Regions from separate parts of the Shinella sp. HZN7 genome, predicted to be linked through region 2. Evidence: riboswitches for the same ligand, from Rfam matches in the RefSeq annotation. Region 2 holds a riboswitch; each other region holds the start of a gene.
The links. Region 2 has a riboswitch for thiamine pyrophosphate ahead of thiD (bifunctional hydroxymethylpyrimidine kinase/phosphomethylpyrimidine kinase). Riboswitches for the same ligand answer to the same signal wherever they lie in the genome.
Positions count from the first base shown of each region.

Region 1 (5,416 bases), 1.3 Mb from region 2:
GTCGGAGGCACTGGCGATGACAAGCAATGATCCCATTCTCGAAACCGACCTCAACGCCTATGTCGACGAGCAGCTCGCCGTCGGCCGGCGCATCGAGGTGGAGGCCTATCTTTCGGAACGGCCGGAGGTCGCGGCGCAGGTCATGAAGGACCTGCGCGTGCGCGACGAGCTTCGCCTGGCGCTCGCCGACCATCGCACGGTGATCCGGCAGGAAACGCGCGAGGCCGCGCGGCTCCTCGAACGCTCGCTGTCGCGCCGCCGCATCTTCTCCGTCTTCCGCCGCGCCGCAGCCATCGCCCTGTTCGTCGGCGCCGGCTGGACGGCCCATGCCGTGCTCGGCCCCTTCGGCGCCACCGAGGTCGTGGCCTCCACGCCGCCGCCCGCCTTCGTGGAAGAGGCCGTGCGCGCGCACAAGACGACGCTGCTGCGCGACACGATGGCCTCCCAGCCGGAGACCGAGACCTTCGATCCGGCCGAGATCCGCTCGGCAACCGCGATCGTGCTGCCGGACCTGCCGAAGGGCTGGGGCGTGATCGACACGCAGGTCTTCCCCTCCGCCTACGGCCCGAGCGTCGAGCTGGTGCTGGAACCGCGCAAGGACGAGCGCCTGTCGCTGTTCGCGGTACGCCCGGGCTCGTTCGCCGTGCAGCATGTCCTGCTCTTCCACGCCGACAATGCCCGGGCTGCCTATTGGCAGATCGGCGACGTCGCCTATGCGCTGGTGTCGGAAAGCCGCAAGGCCGACGACCTGGCTGAAACCGCGCGCGATCTCTCGCGCACGCTCTACTGATCAACCGCTTCCAAACCGAAGGAGACATTCGATGGACCCAGTACAACAGCGATTTGGCTACGGCGCGCAGGCGCAGTCGGCCGCCCTCTTCGACGAGGGCCTGCGCCAGCACATGCTGCGCGTCTACAACTACATGGGCGCGGGCCTCGTCATCACCGGCCTCGTCGCCTTCATCGTCGGCTCGACACCGGCCCTCTACGTGCCGATCTTCTCCTCGCCGCTGAAGTGGGTGGTGATGCTGGCGCCGCTCGCCTTCGTCTTCTTCTTCTCGTTCAAGATCCAGACGATGTCGGCCAGCGCCGCGCAGATGACCTTCTGGGCCTTCTGCGCCGTCATGGGCCTGTCGCTCGCCTCGGTGTTCCTCGTCTTCACCGGCACGAGCATCGCCCGCACCTTCTTCATTGCCGCCACCATGTTCGGCACGACGAGCCTCTACGGCTATGTGACGAAGCGTGACCTGTCGAAGTTCGGCTCGTTCCTGATCATGGGCCTGATCGGCGTCATCATCGCCTCGATCGTCAACATCTTCCTCGGTTCGACCGCGCTGCAGTTCGCCATTTCCGTGATCGGCATCGCCGTCTTCGTCGGTCTCACCGCCTGGGACACGCAGAACATCAAGGAACAGTATGCCGAGAACATCGACCAGGAATCGCAGCAGAAGATGGCCGTGTTCGGTGCGCTTTCGCTGTACCTGAACTTCGTCAACATCTTCCAGCTTCTGCTGAACTTCACGGGCGAACGCGAGTAGTCCTCGCAAGGGATTTCAAAGGGAACGGCTGGCAAGGCCCCGCCGTTCCCTGTTGACTCTGTCCCGCCCCACACCCTCCGGCGTCATCCTCGGCCTTGAGCCGAGGAGCTACGTCTCACCCGCAGCCTGTGGATGCTCGGGTCAAGCCCGAGCATGACGGAGGAGAGGGTGCCGCCAGGAAACGAGCAGCATTCTTTGAGGCAAGGCCTCCCCCTGACGAGGGGCCAGAGTGGCGCACCAATTCGTAAGTACTCACTTACTTATTTTACCCCGTTGACAAATCGGCCGGCAGCGTCTTTGCTTAGGGCATTCACCAGGGGGGTCCCGACAAGGGGCTGAGATACTGCTGGCATTCGCAGCGCAGTGACCCGTTGAACCTGATCCAGTTCATACTGGCGTAGGGACGGTGCAAGCGCTGTAGAACCCGAAATCCGCAACCCGGATTCCGCCTACGCGTCCTTCCATCATTCCGGCTCTAGGACTGGGTCTCCAACCGCAAACTTGGAGCCTCACGATGAACATTGCCGCCCAGAAGCTCACCCCCACCGTCACGACGGGGGCCCTGCCCGCCTCGCGAAAGGTCCACATAGCCGGCGAGCAGCACCCGGAGATCCGCGTGCCGATGCGCGAGATCGCGCTGCACCCGACCTCCGGCGAACCGCCGGTCATCGTCTACGACGCCTCCGGCCCCTATACCGACCCCGCCCATGTCGTCTCGATCGAGAGCGGCCTGCCGCGGCTGCGCGAGGCCTGGGTCGCAGCGCGCGGCGACACCGAGGACTATGAAGGCCGCCACATCCGCCCGGAAGACAACGGCTTTGCCACCGGCGAACGGCTGACGCCGGAATTTCCCGTGCGCAACCGGCCGCGCCGAGCGAAGGACGGCAAGGCGGTGACACAGCTCGCCTATGCCCGCGCCGGCATCATCACGCCGGAAATGGAATTCATCGCCATCCGCGAGAACCTCGGCCGCAAGGCCGCCAAAGAGGCGCTCATCCGCGACGGCGAGAGCTTCGGCGCCCATATCCCGGATTTCGTGACGCCGGAATTCGTTCGCCAGGAAGTCGCGAGCGGCCGGGCCATCATCCCGGCCAACATCAACCATCCGGAAGCCGAGCCGATGATCATCGGCCGGAACTTCCTGGTGAAGATCAACGCCAATATCGGCAATTCCGCCGTCACCTCCTCCATGGCGGAAGAGGTCGAGAAGATGGTCTGGGCGATCCGCTGGGGCGGCGATACGGTCATGGACCTCTCCACCGGCCGCAACATCCACAACATCCGCGAATGGATCATCCGCAATGCGCCGGTCCCGATCGGCACCGTGCCGCTCTACCAGGCGCTGGAGAAGGTCAACGGCATTGCCGAGGACCTCACCTGGGAGGTCTTCCGCGACACGCTGATCGAGCAGGCCGAACAGGGCGTCGACTATTTCACCATCCATGCCGGCGTGCGGCTCGCCTATATCCCGCTCACCGTGGGCCGCGTCACCGGCATCGTCTCGCGCGGCGGCTCGATCATGGCCAAGTGGTGTCTCCATCACCACCGGGAAAGCTTCCTCTACGAGCATTTCGAGGAGATCTGCGACATCTGCCGCGCCTATGACGTCTCCTTCTCGCTGGGCGACGGGCTGCGCCCCGGCTCGATCGCCGACGCCAACGACGCCGCGCAGTTCGCCGAACTCGAAACGCTCGGCGAGCTGACGCAGATCGCCTGGGCAAAGGACTGCCAGGTCATGATCGAAGGCCCCGGCCATGTGCCGATGCACAAGATCAAGGAGAACATGGACAAGCAGCTGAAGACCTGCGGCGAGGCGCCGTTCTACACGCTCGGGCCGCTGACGACCGACATCGCCCCCGGCTACGACCACATCACCTCGGGCATCGGCGCGGCGATGATCGGCTGGTTCGGCACGGCCATGCTCTGCTACGTCACGCCGAAGGAACATCTCGGCCTGCCCGACCGCGACGACGTGAAGGTCGGCGTCATCACCTACAAGATCGCCGCCCACGCCGCCGACCTCGCCAAGGGCCATCCGGCAGCGAAGATCCGCGACGACGCGCTGTCTCGCGCCCGCTTCGAGTTCCGCTGGGAGGACCAGTTCAACCTCTCGCTCGACCCGGAAACCGCCCGCGCCTTCCATGACGAGACGCTGCCGAAGGAGGCGCACAAGGTGGCGCATTTCTGCTCCATGTGCGGCCCGAAATTCTGCTCCATGCGCATCTCGCACGACATCCGCGCCGAGGCGCAGAAGGAGGGGCTGGAGGCCATGGCGGCGAAATATCGCGACGGCGGCGACCTCTACATGCCGCTTGCCGGCGTCCCGGCCGGAGAATGACCATGCGCGTCCTCGTCAAGGGGGCCGGCGTTGCCGGCCTCACGGTCGCCTGGCAGCTCTATCGCCACGGTTTCGACGTCACCATCACCGAGCGCGCCGAAAAGGTGGGCCTCGGGGCTTCCGGCTTTGCCGGCGGCATGCTGGCCCCCTGGTGCGAGCGGGAAAGCGCGGAGGAGCCCGTGCTCACGCTCGGCCGCTCGGCGGCCGACTGGTGGGAGGCGGCCGTGCCCGGCCATGTCAGGCGCCGGGGAACGCTGGTCGTCGCCGCCGGCCGCGATGCCGGGGAGCTCGACCGCTTCGCCCGCCGGACGAGCGGCTGGGAATGGCTGGACGATGCCGCCATCGCCGCGCTGGAACCGGATCTCGCCGGCCGCTTCCCCAAGGCCCTGTTCTTCCGGCAGGAAGCCCATCTCGATCCGCAACGGGCGCTCTCGGCCCTCACCGCCGGGCTCGAGGAGGCGCGCATGCGCTTCCTCTTCGGCGCGGACGGCACGCCGGATGCGGCACGCTACGACCGCGTGGTCGACTGCACCGGCGCGGCCCGGATCGGCAGTCTGCCGGATCTTAGGGGCGTGCGCGGCGAGATGCTCTATGTGGAGACCCCGGAGATCAGCCTCTCCCGCCCCGTCCGCCTGCTGCATCCGCGCCACCCGATCTATGTCGTGCCGCGCGGAAGGAACCGCTTCATGGTGGGCGCGACCATGATCGAAAGCGCCGACGGCGGCGGCATCACCGCCCGCTCGCTCATGGAGCTGCTGAACGCCGCCTACACGCTGCACCCGGCCTTTGGCGAGGCGCGGCTCACGGAAACCGGTGCCGGCATCCGCCCGGCCTATCCCGACAACCTGCCGCGCGTCAGCGAGCATGATGGCACGCTCCATGTGAACGGCCTCTATCGCCACGGCTTCCTGCTGGCCCCCGCCATGGCGGCGGAGGTCGCGCGGCGGCTTCTTGCAGAACAGGCACGACCGGAAAGGAGGGCATCATGACCTTCATCATCAACGGCGAGGAACAGGAGGTCGCGGCGACGACGCTCGCCGACCTCCTGTCCGCGCTGGACTACGAAGGCGAATGGCTGGCGACGGCGGTCAACGGCGAGCTGGTGCACCGCGAAGACCGCGCCGGTTTCACGCTCGGCGCGCGCGACCGCATCGAAATCCTCTCGCCCATGCAGGGAGGCTGACATGCTGAAGCTCTACGATACCGGGGTGCGCTCGCGCCTGCTGCTCGGCACCGCCCGCTATCCCTCCCCCGCGACCCTCGCCGAGGCCGTGCGCCGCGCGAAGGCGGAGATCGTCACCGTGTCGCTGCGGCGGGAAACCGCCGGCGGCAAGGCGGGCGGCGCGTTCTTCGAGCTGATCCATGCGCTCGGCGTGCATGTCCTGCCCAACACCGCCGGCTGCCACAGCGTGCAGGAGGCCGTGCTGACGGCCAGGATGGCCCGCGAGGTCTTCCGCACGGACTGGATCAAGCTGGAGGTGATCGGCCATCACGACACGCTGCAGCCCGACGTCTTCGGCCTCGTCGAGGCGGCGCGCAT
Region 1 covers NZ_CP015736.1:3,365,450-3,370,865, forward strand. Annotated here, with positions in the region: gene shn_RS16215 (sigma-70 family RNA polymerase sigma factor) at 1-30, shown strand, start outside; gene shn_RS16220 (anti-sigma factor) at 17-790, shown strand; gene shn_RS16225 (Bax inhibitor-1/YccA family protein) at 822-1,538, shown strand; TPP riboswitch at 1,844-1,960, shown strand; gene thiC (phosphomethylpyrimidine synthase ThiC) at 2,053-3,876, shown strand; gene thiO (glycine oxidase ThiO) at 3,879-4,865, shown strand; gene thiS (sulfur carrier protein ThiS) at 4,862-5,059, shown strand; gene shn_RS16245 (thiazole synthase) at 5,061-5,416, shown strand, end outside.
Region 1: another riboswitch for thiamine pyrophosphate. It lies ahead of thiC (phosphomethylpyrimidine synthase ThiC); the one in region 2 lies ahead of thiD (bifunctional hydroxymethylpyrimidine kinase/phosphomethylpyrimidine kinase).

Region 2 (5,416 bases):
CCTCGCGCGAGGCGGTGCGCCTTACCGGCAACCCGCCGAAACTCTACACGAAGACCGCCGGGAACGGCCGCAAGCGCCTGCAATATTTCTGCCCCGAATGCGGCGCGCCGCTGTTCACGACAGGCACCGCCGAGGACGCCGCGACCTGGGGCATCCGCTGGGGCAGCATCAACCAGCGTGCGGCGCTGAAACCGACGCGCCAGATCTGGTGCCGCTCGGCCCTCGATTGGTTCGGCGAGACGGCGGCGCTTCCCGGCGTCGCGAGGGATTGAGCCATGGCGACGGAGCGCTTCCGGATCGTGCGAACGGGCGTGGAGGGCATCGAGGCGGTCTTCGCCGACAGCCGGCATACATTCGCGCGCCACACCCACGAGACCTACGGCATCGGCCTCATCGAGCGCGGCGCGCAGAAATCGGCGAGCGGGCGCGGTCTGGTGGAGGCGGCGGCCGGCAACACGATCACCGTCAACCCCGGCGAGGTGCATGATGGCGCGCCGCTCGGCGATGCCCCACGCGCCTGGCGCATGCTCTATCTGGAGCCGGCGCTCGTCCGCGGGGCGGCGGAGGATATTTTCGAAGGGCGCCCGCGCGAGGAATTCTACGCGCCGGTGCTGGACGACGGGCGTATCGCAGGCCTGGTTTCCCGGCTGCTCGCCCTGCTTCTTGACGCCGGCGCCGACGCGCTCGGCCGCGAGGAACAGCTTCTCCTGCTGCTCGCCGCCGTGCTGCGCGAAGAGGCGCCGCGGCAGGATGGTCCGGCGGCCATCGGTCGTGCCCGCGACCGGCTCGACGCCGACCCGGCCCTGGCGGTGACGTTGGAGGACCTTGCCGGCGACTGCGGACTCGGCCGTTTCCGGCTGGTGCGCGATTTCGCCCGGCTCACCGGCCTGACGCCGCATGCCTACCTGCTCCAGCGCCGCACCGAGCTTGCCCGCCGGCTGATCGCGGCCGGCACCCCGCTTGCCGAGGCCGCCATCGAAGCCGGCTTTGCCGACCAGAGCCACATGACGCGCAATTTCACCCGCCGCTACGGTTATACGCCCGGCGCCTTTCTCGCCGCGCGCGCCTGAGCGGCGCGTACCCCGCAATTTCGTTCAAGACCCCCGGCGCCCTTCCGGTGTTCCCTGCCGCCTTTCAAACCGCACGGGACCGGACATGACCCTAGAATTCCTCATCACCTCGCTCGTCGTCATCCTCCTGCCGGGCACCGGCGTGATCTATACGCTGGCGCTCGGCATCAGCGGCGGGTTCCGCGCCGCCGTCCTTGCCGCCTTCGGCTGCACGCTCGGCATCGTTCCGCATATCCTCGCCAGCGTGGTCGGCCTTGCCGCCGTGCTGCATGCCAGCGCGCTCGCCTTCGAGGTGCTGCGCTATGTCGGCGTCGCCTATCTCCTGTTCATCGCCTGGAGCCTGCTGAAGGACAGCAATGCGCTGGATGTCGGGCCGGAGCAGGCACCGGCCGGCAATGCGCTGAGGATCGTGCGCAAGGGCATCCTCACCAACATCTTCAACCCGAAGCTCTCGCTGTTCTTCCTCGCCTTCCTGCCGCAGTTCATCCCGGCGAGCGCCTCCGGCGCTGCCACGGGCCAGATGCTCTTCCTCGGCGGCGTCTTCATGGCCCTCACCTTCCTCGTCTTCGTCGGCTATGGGGCGCTTGCCGCCGGCCTGCGCCGGCAGGTGCTGAGCCGGCCGGCGGTCATCGTCTGGATGCAGCGCAGCTTCGCCGCCGCCCTCGGCCTCATGGGCCTCCGGCTCGCGCTCGCCGACCGCTGACCGATCAGTTGCCGGACAGGTGGAAATGATGCAGCGGACCGTGGCCCGAGCCGACGGTCAGCGCATCCGACAGGCGCACGGCACCGGCGATGAAGCGCTTGGCCGCCGCCACGGCATCGGCGAGCGCCTGCCCCTTGCCGAGCTCGGCGGCGATCGCGCTCGACAGCGAGCAGCCGGTGCCATGCGTGTTGCGCGTCAGCACCCGCACGCCCTCGTACCAGTGCATCCGATCGGGCGTCGCGAGCACATCCGGGCTCTCGCTGCCCGGCAGGTGCCCGCCCTTCAGCAGCACCGCCTTCGGCCCGAGGTCGAGCAGCCGCCTTGCCTGGTCCTCCATGCCGGCCCGGTCCACGGCCTCCGCCTCACGAAGGAGGGCGGCCGCCTCCGGCAGGTTCGGCGTGAGCACGCTTGCGCGCGGCAGGAGCTGGCGCGTCAGTGCGGCCACGGCCTCCTGCGCCAGGAGCGAAGCCCCGCCCTTGGCGACCATGACCGGATCGAGCACGATGGGAACCGCGCGATGCGGCGACAGCGCGGCCGCCACCGCTTCGGCGATCTCCGCCGAGGCGATCATGCCGATCTTCACCGCATCCACCCGGATGTCGGCGAAAACCGCGGCGACCTGCGCCGCCACGAAGTCGGGCGGAACCAGATGCACGCCGGAAACGCCCTGCGTGTTCTGCGCCGTCAGGGCCGTCAGCGCCGCCATGCCATAGGTACCGCGCGCGGCGAACGTCTTGAGATCCGCCTGGATGCCGGCGCCGCCCGAGGGGTCGGAGCCCGCGATCGAGAGAATGTTTGCGATTGTGTCGGCCATCTCGCCTCCTTCCCGGCAGGGGCGGCCTCGGGGTGGCGTCGATGCGGCACCCGTTCGACTCCCTCCGCCGGCATGATCCGGTTCAGGTTCAAAGGGTGCTTCTCAGCCCGCCTTGTGACGGACGCCCCTGTCTTGAACGGGTTTTCGCAAATGACGCGGCGCCTGTCACGCCGAAAGTGGCGTCGTGGCGCATTTGCCACCGGCACCATGCATCCTTCTCCCCACCCGTGGCAGGGCAATCGCATATGGAACCGGAAGCGCGCCTCCTGGGCTCGTGGGCGGGTGACCCCGCCCGCTCAGGCCTTGGTGACGTGGTATTCCTTGATCGCGACCATCTTGATCGCTGGATAGCGTTCCGCCTCGTAGCGCAGCGAGAAGGCATCCTGCGCCAGGAAGACCGGGTCGCCGTCGAGGTCGCGGGCGATATCGCCGCGGCGCTGGGTGACGAACTTGTCCAGCTCCGCCGCGCTGTCCGACGAAATCCAGCGGCAGACGGAAAAGCGCGACATTTCGAAGGAGACGGGCAGGCCGTATTCCGCCGAAAGCCGCTCCTTCAACACGTCGAGCTGCAGCGCGCCGACGACGCCGACGATGGCGGGCGAGCCGTCTTCCGGCGAGAAGAGCTGCACGACGCCCTCCTCCGCCATCTGCTGGAGCGCTTCCTTCAGCTTCTTGGCCTTCATCGCATCCTCCAGCCGCACGCGGCGCAGGATTTCCGGCGCGAAGTTCGGCACGCCTTCGAAGACCAGCGCCTCGCCTTCCGTCAGCGTATCGCCGATCCGGAGCGTGCCATGGTTGGGGATGCCCACCACGTCGCCGGCATAGGCCGTATCGGCGAGCTGGCGCTGCGAGGCGAAGAAGAACTGCGGGGCCGAAAGGCCGATCGTCTTGCCCGTGCGGGCAAGGCGCACCTTCATGCCGCGCTCCAGCATGCCGGAGCAGACGCGGGCGAAGGCGATGCGGTCGCGATGGTTCGGGTCCATGTTCGCCTGGATCTTGAAGACGAAGGCTGTCATCCTGTCTTCCGAGGCATGGACCTTGCGCACATCCGCCACCTGGTCGCGCGGCGGCGGCGCGAAGGCGCCGAGCGCGTTGATAAGGTCGCGAACGCCGAAATTCCGGAGCGCCGAGCCGAAGAAGACCGGCGTCATGTGCCCCTCCAGGAAGGCCGCCTGGTCGTAGGGCCGGCAGGCCTCGCGGGCGAGCTCGAGCTCCTCGGTGAAGGCGGCCCGCTCGTTTTCCGGCAGGTTCTTCGCCACCACCGCCGGGTCGTCGATCTTCGTCGGCTGCACCTGCGTGTCCGAGCCGCGGAAGGTGCGGTCGGCCAGGTGATAGGAGCCGCAGAAGGTCTTCGAGCGGCCGACCGGCCAGGTGACCGGGGCGGTGTCGAGCGCCAGCTTCTCCTCCACCTCGTCGAGGATTTCGAACGGGTCGCGGCTTTCGCGGTCCATCTTGTTGACGAAGGTGATGATCGGGATGTCGCGCAGGCGGCAGACCTCGAACAGCTTCAGCGTGCGCGGCTCGATGCCCTTGGCGGCGTCGATGACCATGACGGCCGCATCCACCGCCGTCAGCGTGCGGTAGGTGTCGTCGGCGAAGTCCTCGTGGCCGGGCGTATCGAGAATGTTGAAGACGTTGCCGTCATATTCGAAGGTCATCACCGAGGTGACGACGGAGATGCCGCGTTCACGCTCGATCTTCATCCAGTCCGAGCGGGTCTGGATGCGGTCCTTCTTCGCCTTCACTTCGCCGGCGAGCTGGATGGCGCCGCCGAAAAGCAGCAGCTTTTCCGTGAGAGTCGTCTTACCGGCGTCCGGGTGCGCGATGATCGCAAAGGTGCGGCGGCGGGAGACCGCCTCTGCAAGGGTTTCGGCCATTTTCTGCAATATCCTGTGAGTTGCCGCGGTCTTTACAGGCTCCGCCGGGAAGATGCAATTGACGGGGTGGGACTGCGGCCGGCTTATGGGCGCATGAACGCACATGCCCCCACCCAGCCCACGCTCTGCCTTCTCCGCCTGCCGCATGGCGCGGGCATCGCGCTTCCCGCCTACGAGACCGGCGGCGCCGCCGGCATGGACCTGCGCGCCGCCGTGGCGGAAGATCAGCCGCTGACGCTGCCGCCCGGCCAGCGCGCCCTGGTGCCGACCGGCTTCGTCTTCGAGATCCCGGCCGGCTACGAGGGACAGGTCCGCCCCCGCTCCGGCCTTGCCTTCAAGAACGGCATCACCTGCCTCAACACGCCCGGCACGATCGACAGCGACTATCGCGGCGAGGTGAAGGTGCTGCTCGTCAATCTCGGCGAGGAGCCCTTCGTCATCGAACGTGGCATGCGCATCGCGCAGATGGTGATCGCGCCGGTCACGCAGGTCGCCGTGCGCGAGGTGGAGACGGCGGGCGAGACCACCCGTGGCGCCGGCGGCTTCGGCTCTACCGGCGTGCGCTAGGGCCATGCCCGACCGCGAGGGCCTTTCCTTCCGTTCGGACTATTTCGGCGACGGCGCCGCCTGGCGGGCGCTTGCCGGCCTCCTCGAAGACATCTTCGACATCGACGTGACGGTGATGGACCGGCTCGGCGGGCCGGATCCGACGAGCATGCCCTTCGCCTGGTTCGACGATGCCGGCTGCTGCATCGCCAATATCAGCGCATTTTCCCTGCCGCTTGTCGTCAACGGCACCTTCGTGCGCGCCGCGGGCCTGCAATCGGGCGCCGTGCGGCCGGAACACCGCGGCAAGGGGCTCTATCGCGATGTCATGGAAGCGGCGCTCCGGCACTGCGATGCGGAAGGGTTCGAGGCCGTCGCGCTTCTGACCGATACGCCGGGCCTCTAC
Region 2 covers NZ_CP015736.1:4,659,816-4,665,231, reverse strand. Annotated here, with positions in the region: gene shn_RS22345 (GFA family protein) at 1-272, shown strand, start outside; gene shn_RS22340 (AraC family transcriptional regulator) at 276-1,070, shown strand; gene shn_RS22335 (LysE family translocator) at 1,156-1,773, shown strand; gene thiD (bifunctional hydroxymethylpyrimidine kinase/phosphomethylpyrimidine kinase) at 1,778-2,587, opposite strand; TPP riboswitch at 2,630-2,726, opposite strand; gene shn_RS22325 (peptide chain release factor 3) at 2,884-4,464, opposite strand; gene dut (dUTP diphosphatase) at 4,558-5,031, shown strand; gene shn_RS22315 (GNAT family N-acetyltransferase) at 5,036-5,416, shown strand, end outside.

Region 3 (5,416 bases), 670 kb from region 2:
AACACGCGCTGGCGTGCCGGCGCATCCAGCCGCAGCGCCGGATCGATGCCGAGGCCGACATTGTCGGCGATCGTCAGATGCGCGAAGAGATTGTTGTCCTGGAAGATGATCGAGACCGGCCGTTCCGCGGGATCGCGCCCCGCCATGTCTTCGCCGAGCAGCCGGACATCGCCCGAAGCCGGCGCCTGGAAGCCGGCGATGACGTTGAACAGCGTCGATTTTCCTGCGCCCGAGGGGCCGGCCACGGCGACTGCGGCACCGGTGGGAATGGCGCAGTCGAAGGAAAGCCGCTTCTCCTCGAAGCGCACGATGACATCGGTGAGGCGGATGGCAAGGTCAGGCATCGGCGCTTTGTCTTTCGGTCGGGCGCTCCGCCGTGGTCGAGGGCAGCGTCAGGAGAAGGCATATCACGCCGAGCAGCAGCGCGATGCCGGCGGCGTCCGCCGTGCGATAACTCGCCATGCGGGAGAAAAGCAGCCAGGGCAGGGTGATGAAGCCTTCCGCGCCGAAGATGGCGACGGCGCCGAGATCGCCGAGCGACAGCGCCATGGCGAAGGCGAAGGCCGTGAGCAGCGGCTTCTTCAGGGCCGGCAGGTCGATCCATCGCAGGCGATGCAATCCGGTGACGCCGAGGCTGAGCGCGAGCCGGGTGGTGCGCGAGAGGTGGGTGCGATAGGCCGGCTCCAGCACGCGCACGACGAAGGGCAGCGCCATCAGCGCATTGAGGACGGTGATGACGGCAGGGGCGAAGCGCCCGGTCTCGCCGAAGGTCCTCAGCACGAGGAACCAGCCCGTGGCGACGACGACCGGCGGCACGAGCAGGATGAGCGAACCGACCGCCGGCAGTGCGCGGCCCATCAGCCGCGTCGCGATGCCCGCATCGCCCGTTTCGGCAAGCCGCGGCACGAGCACGATGGGCAGCGCGATCGCGAGGCTGAGGCAGGCTGAGGCGAAGGAAATGGCAAGGCTGGTGAGGAGCGCCCGGTGCAGCAGCGGATCGAGCGCCAGCCGGCCGAGATCGGCGGAAAGGCCCGAGACGAGGGTGGCGGCGAGCGGGGCGGCGGTGAAGAGGGTGAAGAGAAGGATGACGAGGCCGTCGGGGACGCGCCGCCTGCGGCCGTCGAAACGGCGGATGGCGCGGCCCGCCGTCATGCCTTCCTCGGGCGGGCGGGCGAACAGCGAGATCAGCCAGAGCAGGCTTGCCGTGACGAGGATCTGCAGGAAGGCGAGCAGCACCGCGCGCTGGGGGTCGAAATCGAAGCGCAGCGCCTGGTAGATCGCCACCTCGATCGTGGTCGCGGCCGGCCCGCCGCCGAGCGTCAGCACGATGGTGAAGCTCGTCGTGCAGAGCATGAAGACGAGGCCGGCGATGCCCGGCAGGACCCGCCGGATCACCGGCCATTCGATCAGCCGGAACACCGCGCCGCCGCCCATGCCGAGATTGGCGGAGGTCAGCCAGTATTCCGCCGGAATGCGGTCGAGGGCCGCCAGCAGGAAGCGCGCGGCGAGCGGCAGGTTGAAGAAGACGTGGGCGATCAGGATGCCGGCAAGCCCGTAGACGCTGACCGGGTTCTGCAGCCCGGCAAGCCCGAGCAGGTCGTTGACGACGCCCTGCCGGCCCCAGATCTCGATGACGCCGAGCGCGGCGACCAGCGCCGGCAGGCCGAGCGGCACGACGGACAGCCGGATGATCCAGACGCGGCCCGGAAAATCCCGCTGCCGGGCGAGCGCCCGGGCGACGGGAATGGCGAGCAGGACGGACAGCAGCGTGGAGAGCGTCGCCTGCAGCAGCGTGAACCGCGCGACGCGTCCGATATAGGCATCAAGGAGCGGCGCACCGGCGCCAGGGCCGGCATGAGCGAGAAGCACGGCCGTCGCCGCACCGACGAAGGCGAGCACGGTGCCGAGGGCGAGGCCCCCGGCGACACGCAGCGTCCGTCGCTCAGTGCGGGCGAAGATCACGTTACCTGGCGCTCATCGCCGCCAGCCATTCGTCGATCCAGGCCTTGCGGTTGGCCGCGACCTCGTCCGACGACATCAGGAAGGTCTTTTCCGGCTTCACCAGCGCGTCGAAGGCTGCAGGCAGCGGATCCTTCGTCTTTGCGGCCGGCATCATCCAGTTGGTCTCCGGGATGATCGACTGGAAGTCCGGGCCGGTCATGAAGGTGAGGAACTGGCGGGCAAGATCCTTGTCGTCGGCGGTGCGCGTCAGGCCGGCGACCTCGATCTGCACGTAGTGGCCCTCGGAGAAGGCGGCGGCCTTGTAGCGCTCGGTCTGTTCCGCGATGACGTGGTAGGCGGGCGAGGTCGTGTAGGACAGCACCATCGGCGCCTCGCCCTTGGTGAAGAGGCCGTAGGCTTCCGACCAGCCGGGTGTCACCGTCAGCACGCGGTCCTTCAGCTTGCCCCAGGCCCCGGCCGCCTCGTCGCCATAGACCGACTTCACCCACAGCAGCAGGCCGAGACCCGGCGTCGAGGTGCGCGGGTCCTCGATGACGATTTTTTGCGACGGGTCGCCCTCGACCAGCTCCTTCAGGCTCGTCGGCGGGGTCTTGAGCGTCTCGCTGTCATAGACGACGGCGAAATGGCCGTAGTCGTAGGGCAGGAACGTGTCGTCGGAAAAACCGCCCGGCACCGTCAGGCCTTCCGGCGAAAGGCCGTGCGCCTCGAAGAGGCCGGTCGCCTTGGCCTCGGTGATCAGGTTGGTGTCGAGGCCGAGCACCAGGTCGGCCTTCGTGCCCTCGCCTTCGAGCTTCAGGCGCGTCAGGAGTTCCACGCCGTCGGCAACGCCGACCCATTCGACGGTGCAGCCGCAGGTTTTCTCGAAGGCTTCCTTGACCTTCGGGCCGGGACCCCATTCGGCGACGAAGCTCTCATAGGTGTAGACGGTCAGCGTCTTTTCCTGCGCCAGCACGGGAAGGGCGAGGGAAACGGCGAGCGCCGCGATGGTGGAGAAAAGTGTCTTGCGCATCCGCGCCTCCTTGCTGTTCACAAAACGGGAGTAGGGCGCTGGATGTGCCGTCTAATCCCTCCGCCGGTACGAGCCGGATCAGGTTCTTCGGGTTGGCGAAACCGCCTCTCAGCCAGCGGATCGAAATCCGCGGGCACCCCGTTAGAGCAAGGCAAGGCATAATCCCGCTTGCGGCGGGGCGCAAGAGGGCGGCGGCAAGCAAAAGGCCGGCGAAAGCGCCGGCCCCGACCTGTCAAAAAGCCTGCCTGCCTCTTTTCGGTCACGCGATGAAACGCTCGGGGCGATAGGGGCCGATATTGATGACGGTCCGCTCGCCCAGCATCTTTTCCGCCAGCACGCGGCCGGTGATCGGGCCGAGCGTCATGCCGTGATGGGCGTGGCCGAAGGCGAACCAGAGGCCGGCGTGGCGCGGAGCCTTGCCGATGATCGGCATCATGTCCGGCGTGCAGGGGCGGGCGCCCATCCAGGGCTCCTCGTCGCGGCGTTCGGCGAGCGGGAAGAATTCCCGCGCCACCTTTTCGGCCCGGCGCAACTGCACCGGCGTCTTGCGCGTGTCGCGCTTGGCGAATTCGGCCCCGGTGGTGAGGCGGATGCCGCGCTGCATGGGCGCGAGGAAATAGCCGCGCTCGGCATCCAGCACCCAGTTGTTGAGCGTCGCGCCCTCTTCCGCACCGTAATGCATGTGATAGCCGCGCTTGACGGCGAGCGGGAAGCGGTAGCCGAGCTTGCGCGTCACCGTATCGGCCCAGGGACCGAGCGCGACGACGACTTCCTTGCCTTCGAGCGGGCCTTCCGGCGTGGCGATGCGCCAGCCTTCACCTTCCAGCACATGCTCGATGGTCGCTGCATCGCCCGACTTGAGTTCGCCGCCGAGCGACTGGAAATAGGCGAGGTAGCGCTTCAGGAGGCTCTGCGGATCGAGGATCGACCATGGGTCGGTCCAGCGCAGGCCGCCGGTGAGCTCGGCGCGGATGGACGGCTCGACCTCGGCCACCTCCCGCGTCGTCAGCTTCTGGTGGTTGACGCCGAAATTGGCCGACAGCTTTTCGGCGTCCGCATAGGCCTTGTCGCGCTCCTTCTCCGTGCGGAAAACCTTCATCCAGCCGTCCTTGCGGATGAGGTCGTCCGCGCCGGACGCGGCGATGAGGTCGGCATGTTCGGAAATCGAGTTCTCGATGAGCGGCGCATAGAGATGGGCGATGCTCTGGTGCTGGCGGAAGCCGGAATGCCACCAGTAGCGGGCAAGGAACGGAATGATGCCGGGGATCGCCGAGGGGTGGTAGTGCGCGTCGATCGTGTTGTTCAGCGCATAGCGGAAGAGCGCGCCGAAATCATGCGGGAAACCATAGGGGAAGACGCCCTCGCGCTGGATCAGGCCGGCATTGCCGTAGGAGGTTTCTTCCGCCGCGCCGCGGCGGTCGACGAGCACCACCGACTTGCCGCGCCGGAGGAGATGGATCGCGGTCGAAATGCCGACCACGCCCGCGCCGAGAACGATGACATCCGTCTTCATGAGCCTGCCCCAGGAGATTTTCGTTTGCGCATCAATGCATGCGGGCTCGCGCCAAGGCAAGGCGCGTCATTGTCCCGCCAGCCGCAGCAGGTTTTCGATCGCCGCGTGTTCGAAGCCGCCGATGCCCTCGGAAATATCGGCCTTGATGGCGGACGCCACGGCGTCCTCGTCGCGCTTGCGCAGCGCGGCGATCGCTTCCTGGTGGCGATCGACGAAATAGAGCTGGGCGACATGCTCCATGGCGATACCGAGGAAGGGGCCGAGCTGGAGCCAGATGCTCTCCACCATCGGCATGATCACCTGCTCGGGATTGGCGGTATAGAGCGTGCGATGGAATTCCTGGTTCAGGAGCAGGGCATTGGCATTGTCCTTGCGGGCGATCGCCTCGTCCTGCGCCCTGTCGATCTCTTCCAGCCGGTCGATCCGGCGCTCCGTGATATGCGGCACCGCCCGGCGCGCGGCATGCTGCTCCAGCACGGAACGCAGCGAGACGAGTTCGCTGAACCGGTCCGCCGTCATGCGCGGCACCATGATGCGCCTGTTGTCGAGCACGCGCAGCGCGCCTTCCGACGAGAGGCGGCGCAACGCCTCGCGCACCGGTGTCGGGCTACTCTCCATCGCTTCGGCGATGCCGCGGATCGTCAGCGATTCCCCCGGCCGGATCGAGCCGACCATGATCGCCTGGCGCAGGCGCCGGTGCGCATATTCATGCGTCGTCATGCCTTCCGGCCGGTCCAGTGGCTCAAGCGCCAAGTTGCCCAATCCATCCCTCCACGAAAGGCTGCCAGATGCTATCCTATGCTTTGTGACAGGTTCTAGCAGCTTGACCCCCGACAAGAAAGTGTGCATATTTTGAAAATGTGATCACAAAAATAATTATGTGATACGGAAGGGAACCATGACTGCGAACAATGATGCCAATTGGCTGATCA
Region 3 covers NZ_CP015736.1:3,986,391-3,991,806, reverse strand. Annotated here, with positions in the region: gene thiQ (thiamine ABC transporter ATP-binding protein) at 1-344, opposite strand, end outside; gene thiP (thiamine/thiamine pyrophosphate ABC transporter permease) at 337-1,959, opposite strand; gene thiB (thiamine ABC transporter substrate binding subunit) at 1,964-2,971, opposite strand; TPP riboswitch at 3,010-3,122, opposite strand; gene shn_RS19225 (FAD-binding oxidoreductase) at 3,231-4,484, opposite strand; gene shn_RS19220 (GntR family transcriptional regulator) at 4,551-5,204, opposite strand; gene shn_RS19215 (glutamine synthetase family protein) at 5,383-5,416, shown strand, end outside.
Region 3: another riboswitch for thiamine pyrophosphate. It lies ahead of thiB (thiamine ABC transporter substrate binding subunit); the one in region 2 lies ahead of thiD (bifunctional hydroxymethylpyrimidine kinase/phosphomethylpyrimidine kinase).